3 regions of the Sporosarcina sp. resist genome follow, and region 2 is predicted to be linked to each of the others. Evidence: riboswitches for the same ligand, from Rfam matches in the RefSeq annotation. Region 2 holds a riboswitch; each other region holds the start of a gene.

Region 1 (2,208 bases), 1.2 Mb from region 2:
CTTCCAACGATTGAAACTTTCGCAAGACCCACTTCAAAGTCGGCTCTGTTGTAACCAAGGGCTTCTTTTTCTGTCTCCAAAACATTAATAGCTTCTGCAAAATCCTCTTTCTTAATGGAAAATGACACAGACGGCTGTACGCCTTCCATAATTGTCTGGACGATAATATCGACGTTAACATGGTGATCCGCAAGTGCAGTGAATATATTCGCAAGCGAGCCATTGTATGGAACGTCATACATAACTGTAATCCGAATAATATCTCTTTCAAAGGCGATGCCCCGAACAATTAAATTGTTTTCCAAATCAATTTCCTCCTTGATAATCGTTCCTTCACCTTCCATATGTGCAGGTCTGACCCGAAGCGGCATTTGATGGTTCTTGGCAAACTCCACCGCTCTTGGGTGAAGTACTCCTGCGCCTAAATTCGCGATTTCAAGCATTTCATCATATGATATTTCCTCAAGTTTCTTCGCTTGTCCAATTAATCTTGGATCTGTCGTAAATACCCCTTCAACGTCTGTGTAAATATCACAGATAGCTGCATCAATTGCAATCGCAATCGCCACAGCACTTGTATCAGATCCCCCGCGACCAAGTGTTGTCAACTCACCCGAGCTGTCAGCACCTTGAAAGCCGGTTATCACTGCAACAGCACCCGATTCAAGCGTCGATACAACCTTATCTGCATGGACTTGCTCGATTCGCGCATTGCCGTGAACTGACTCTGTCGTTACACCCGCTTGCCACCCTGTATATGAGCGAGCCTCCAAACCTTGTGCCGCAATTGCCATCGCTAAAAGGGATGCTGTTACTTGCTCACCTGTCGCAAGTAGCATATCAAGTTCGCGGCGGCCCGCTTTCGGATTAACTTCCACGGCGAGCTTTAGAAGATCATCCGTTGTTTTTCCCATTGCAGAGACGATAACCGCAACTTGATTCCCCCGACTTACTTCACCTTGTACAAGCTTTGCAGCGCGTGCAATCCTCTCGGGGTTCGCAACTGATGTGCCACCAAATTTCATTACAATTCGTTCCATAATTATTCCCTCCAATTTCCCCCTGAACGCAAAAACGGCCCTCATAAGTATGAGAGCCGGTCCGATTGGAGCGCTCGCCGAAGAGCCGCCCCGTTCAGATAGCTCTCCAGGTATTTTTATACCTGACAGACTTCCATTTATTCAATGGAAATCCAGCAGGACAATCGTGACAGCCGATTGGTCCGCTTCGGCGAATACTCCTTTCAATCCCGTTCATCAGGCTGCCGCCTTCCGGAGATTTACTATTGGTATCCGCACCTCTATCTTCACTACATATGCAATTTTTTAGTGAAAAAACTCAGTGCTTTCACTCTATCACATTACTTCTCTTCTCGCAATGCCTCTTCACGGAAATACGTTTCCACTGATTCCGCAACCACCTTCGGCAAGCCCGCTTGTTGCAGCTCTTCAACGGATGCTTCACGAATCTTTTTCATAGATTCAAAGTGTTTAAGTAATAATGTTTTCCGTTTCGGTCCGACGCCTGGTAATCCATCGAGCGCTGATGTCAATGAATTAGTTTCGCGCCGTTGCCTGTGGAAAGTAATTGCAAACCTGTGCACCTCGTCTTGAATTCGCTGTAACAAGTAAAACGCTTCACTCGTTCTCTTTAGCGGGATCATTTCAATCGGATTGCCATAGAGAAGTTGCGCCGTCTGGTGTTTATCGTCCTTCGCAAGTCCAGCAATTGGAATCGACAAGTTCAACTCATCTTCAATGATTTCCCTGGCCGCTTCCATATGACCTTTACCACCATCTATAACGATTAGGTCAGGTAATGGCAAATCATCCTTTAGCACACGGATATAACGCCGCCTTACAACCTCACGCATCGCCGCATAGTCATCGTGTGCTGCCGCAGTTTTCGTCTTATACTTTCGGTAGTCTTTACGGTTCGGTTTCCCATCAAGGAATGACACCATCGCAGAGACGGCATCTGAACCGTACATATGTGAATTATCAAATGCTTCAATACGGTACGGTATGGTGATATTCATCGCCTTGCCAAGTTCTTCACATGCGCCAATTGTACGAAGTTCTTGTCGTTCAATAAGTTGGAACTTTTCTTTCAATGATATCTCAGCATTCTTGATGGCTAGATGGACGAGATCTTTCTTTTTACCGCGCTGCGGAATGAAGACGTTGACATCTAGAAGTTGACGGACGA
Region 2 (2,208 bases):
ACCTCTTCATTTAACTCACTACTATCTATTAACTCATGAAGAAAACGGTCTTTCCCAAGGTATAAAAACTTCCCTTGAGCGTGATACTCTCTTGCCTTAGGGGCTTCTCGAGCTACTTCAATTTCATGTATTTTCTCTAGTATCCTTTTCCCTTTGCTCTCAATGGCACTGACAATCATTTCTTTACTTGTGTCATTTGGAGCTTTAACTGTTATGAAACCAAACGAATCTATCTGAATGGCTAGCTTCTTCCTATTTCCATACTGAACATTAAATTCTATAATTTCATTTTCAATTTCAACCTTCATAACAAGCATCACCTTTATACATTTATTCTCAACCCTTGTTTATTAACTGATCCACTATTGTCTTTCTATTCTTAGCCACAATCCATCGATTCACTTCCTGATACATTCATCTTAGTGTGTATTAACCATTCTGGCAACAAACGCTCCGTAGAGTAATACAGGCGCTACATGTACAACTGCTTTTTGGGACGAAAGAATAGTGGGACTTCTTATCTGAATATAATCCGCCAAAGATATAATTTTGGCGGCTGAAACTTTCTTTATGATTTTCTCTATTTTAATAGTAAAGAAGTGTCACTTTCTATTAGGCATCACATGATTAGATGCATAGTCTTTCTTAAAAGTAAGCAAGAAGCACATTATACAACGTGCAAGAGTGCCGGAAATAGTCCAGTGAAAATGAAGGTCATCAAGCCCTTCTCACTAGTACTTTATTCAAATAAATGGGTCATCAACAGACGAAATAACATTTAAAAGAATATCAAGTCCCCATTAAATTCAGAACCTTTCTAGAACTCGGCACCTTTCCCTTGCAATTGCGTTAGAATAGAGGTAAGGTTTGTCTAATTAGAAATTCACTTATTTCAAAAATTTTGAAGTAAGGATAGAGGCGCAAAGACCATCAGTACACACGTGGAGGATGATGAGATCCTGTGACATTTGTGGAAAGGGGAATTTGCCGAAGTGGAGAGAATCTCATTTTCTTGAAGCTGGTTCTGTGTTGAATAAACACAGAATTGTCATATAGGAAACTATATGGAGGGCTATCTTATGCAAAGAAATAATTTATTATTTCTACTGCAACAACGAGCCCTTGTTGTTGCTTTTTTGCGTTCATTCACTAACTGCCCTTCTTCCTCTATTTTTTTAAAATAAATTATAGGATGTGGAGAAATAATGAATTTCGGACAAGTATTAACTGCTATGGTGACTCCTTTTGATGAAAATGGTGAAATTGATTTTCAAGCTACAAAAAACTTAATTAATTATTTAATTGCTAATGGAACAGATGGCTTAGTGGTATCTGGTACAACAGGAGAGTCTCCGACGTTAACAGAAGAAGAAAAGGTCAAATTATTCAAGTTTACAGTGGACGTTGTGAATGGCAGAGTTCCGGTGATTGCTGGTACAGGCTCGAACAACACAAAAGGATCAATTGAACTAACAATACTTGCAGAAGATGTAGGTGTCGATGGTATTATGCTCGTTGCGCCATACTATAACAACCCATCTCAAGAAGGATTATATCAACACTTTAAGACAATTTCGGAGGTCACATCTTTACCGATTATACTTTATAATGTTCCCGGACGCAGTGTTGTCAACATATCTGCTGAAACAGTCATTCGCCTTTCAAAAATACCTAATATCGTTTCTATTAAAGAGGCAAGCGGTGATTTAGATGCGATGGTCGAAATTATTACTCATACACCTGAAGATTTTTCATTGTATAGCGGTGATGATGGTTTAACAATTCCAGTGTTATCAATTGGTGGAACAGGTGTTATTTCTGTAGCATCCCATGTTATAGGAAATGAAATGCAAACGATGGTTGAACATTTCAAAAGCGGCAATATTCAAGAGGCCGCTAAGGATCATCGTAGACTACTACCTATAATGAAAGCACTTTTTGCTGCTCCAAATCCATCACCTGTAAAAGCAGCTTTGAATTTAAAAGGAATCCCTGTCGGTGGTGTCCGCTTACCTATGATTCCTTTAAACGATGAACAACTAAGTTCACTACAACAAGCACTAAATATCCATGAAAAAGTAATTTTTTAATAAACCATTGTGACAGGTACCAGGTTCTAAAACAATTCACAAATCAATAAGAACCTGGCACCCCTCACTCTATCTCATCGTCTATAAGCTTAGTGGGTGCAAAATTTAGACCCTCAGC
Region 3 (2,208 bases), 480 kb from region 2:
CCTGTAGAAGATAGAATCGTTGTGTCAGAAATCGGTGAAGCATGATCGCCGAAAACTGCTCCCGCAAGTACTGCTGCAAGTGCTGGCAGTAACATTTCCGGTGCCGCGTCAATCATTATGGTTCCTGCAATCGGCATAAGAATACCAAATGACCCCCATGAGCTACCTGTCGAAAAGGCCATAATACAAGCAAGGATAAACATGATGACCGGCAGGAATGAAACCGATATATTCGATTTCAACACAAGCTCTGATAAATATAAGCCTGTTTCCAATTTTCCTATCAGGAATGATAATGACCACGCAAAAATAAGAATCAGCACAGGTGGCATCATTGCTTTCAATCCATTTATAAAGGCACTGCCAATAAGAGAATAGCTTGCCGTTTCATTATTTTTCATCTGTTGCATATATAATACTACCGCTATTAGCGTGGCGATAATTCCACCCGACAGTAATGCAAGAGAGACATCCGTATTTTCAAAAATTGACAAAAGGTTCATTGATCCGCCGGCTAAATAACCTGTCCAAATCATAACCGCAAATGTCACTGCAACAAGTGTGACGATTGGTGCGACTAAATCCCGAACGCGGCCATGTGCGTGTACTGGGAAGTCTTCTTTTAACTGACCTGGAATTGTTTTAGCAGGATCAAATAATTGACCTGTTTCTGTAGCAAGTTGTTCATGTCTCTTCATTTCGAATAGATCGAAATTGGTCCACGCAAGGAAAAACACCATTGCAAGTGTTGCAATAACGTAAAAATTCATAGGCGCCATCATAATGAAGGCAGATAGTGGTGAATAGCTAATCGCTGCAGCACCACCAAATATAAGTGCAAGTTGGCCTATTAAAAAGGCACCCCAACTTGAAATTGGTGAAATGACACAAATCGGTGCTGAGGTTGAATCGATGAAATAAGCTAGTTTTGCTCTTGAAACTCGATGCTGATCTGTAATCGGACGAGCAATTTGGCCAACTGCCAATGCATTGAAATAGTCATCCACAAAAATAGCTATACCGAGAAATACTGTGAGCAGTTTTGCACCACGTTTTGTTTTGATGTGCCGCACTGCCCATTCTGCAAATGCCCTGCTTCCACCGGATAAACTAACAAATGCAGTGATAACCCCTAATAGAAGGATGAAAAGGATAATGTAAATGTTCCCTGTATTCAGTCCACCATCCCAAAATGTAGCCTTAACTGACTCCAATAAATTTTTTAATGATTCAACAGGTCCGAACGACGCCGCCAGCAGAGCACCTGAGACTATTCCTGCTCCGAGCGACAACAGCACCCGTTTAGTTGCAAACACCATAATAATTGCGATTAGTGGTGGTAAAATTGATACCCATGTTCCTATCATCTACTATTCCTCCATTTAGTCGGGTTGAGGCCCTGTATAGGGGGAATAAAAAAACGGCTACTAATTACACTCAGCAGAGTGCATCAGGAGCCGGCTTTATCTACGTTTCGTTTGTTGGATAACTAATACTGCTTATCTAACTCACGACTTGTAGCTCATCATACATGTTCAAAAATGTATGACAGTGTTATCCCTATTCGGAATAACCCCAGCCTGATAGATCCCGACGATCTTACCAAACTTCGGCAAAGCTTCCTTTTACACACGGTCATCGGTGTCAATCTCGCGTGTGTGACTAATAAGCAATGCAGCCTCTACCCAATCGATATTTCAATCCTCTACTAGCCTATCAGTTATCCACACCATTTTCAAGTCCCTTTTCATTCCTCTATCGCGGGAGGGGCTGGAACTTCGACCGATGGCGGATCCCCACCACCAGTCGTATAGATTTGAGGTACTGTTGATTGAATTAGTCCCATAGCTACCGGAATCTTCTGTGTCACTACACTTTTCTTTGTTGCAAGTGGGACAATGATTTGGACATTTACTGTTAATAATATATTCACTTCAACAACGGCATTGTTAATACCAAATTCACTAATTTTTGTATCTATAGTCGCTTGTACTTGACCTATGACATGAAAACGAATCGGTATTTTAGGCCCTAAGTTCCCTAGTAGTGGAATATTTGCCGCTTGAGCAAGAGGGACAAAAAAGACAATTCCCTCTTCACGTTTCATTGCTTGCGAATCAAATTCTATCTCATCTGTTGGTAATAAAGCTAGATTGCCCGCTTCAGCCTGTTGAAGATGGGACTCGACAAGACCATGTGTCTCCGCTA

What was found. Region 2 has a riboswitch for lysine ahead of dapA (4-hydroxy-tetrahydrodipicolinate synthase). Riboswitches for the same ligand answer to the same signal wherever they lie in the genome.
Region 1: it holds a riboswitch for lysine, as region 2 does, so the genes downstream of both, H7992_RS09205 (aspartate kinase) here and dapA (4-hydroxy-tetrahydrodipicolinate synthase) in region 2, are expected to answer to the same signal.
Region 3: it holds a riboswitch for lysine, as region 2 does, so the genes downstream of both, H7992_RS05580 (Na+/H+ antiporter NhaC family protein) here and dapA (4-hydroxy-tetrahydrodipicolinate synthase) in region 2, are expected to answer to the same signal.

What each region holds. Positions count from the first base shown of each region.
Region 1 is NZ_CP060287.1:1,841,783-1,843,990, reverse strand. Features, by position in the region: gene H7992_RS09205 (aspartate kinase) at 1-1,040, opposite strand, end outside; lysine riboswitch at 1,132-1,311, opposite strand; gene uvrC (excinuclease ABC subunit UvrC) at 1,361-2,208, opposite strand, start outside.
Region 2 is NZ_CP060287.1:647,812-650,019, reverse strand. Features, by position in the region: gene H7992_RS03165 (M48 family metallopeptidase) at 1-308, opposite strand, end outside; lysine riboswitch at 906-1,083, shown strand; gene dapA (4-hydroxy-tetrahydrodipicolinate synthase) at 1,206-2,090, shown strand; gene H7992_RS03155 (DUF4256 domain-containing protein) at 2,196-2,208, opposite strand, start outside.
Region 3 is NZ_CP060287.1:1,129,552-1,131,759, reverse strand. Features, by position in the region: gene H7992_RS05580 (Na+/H+ antiporter NhaC family protein) at 1-1,367, opposite strand, end outside; lysine riboswitch at 1,511-1,692, opposite strand; gene yunB (sporulation protein YunB) at 1,748-2,208, opposite strand, start outside.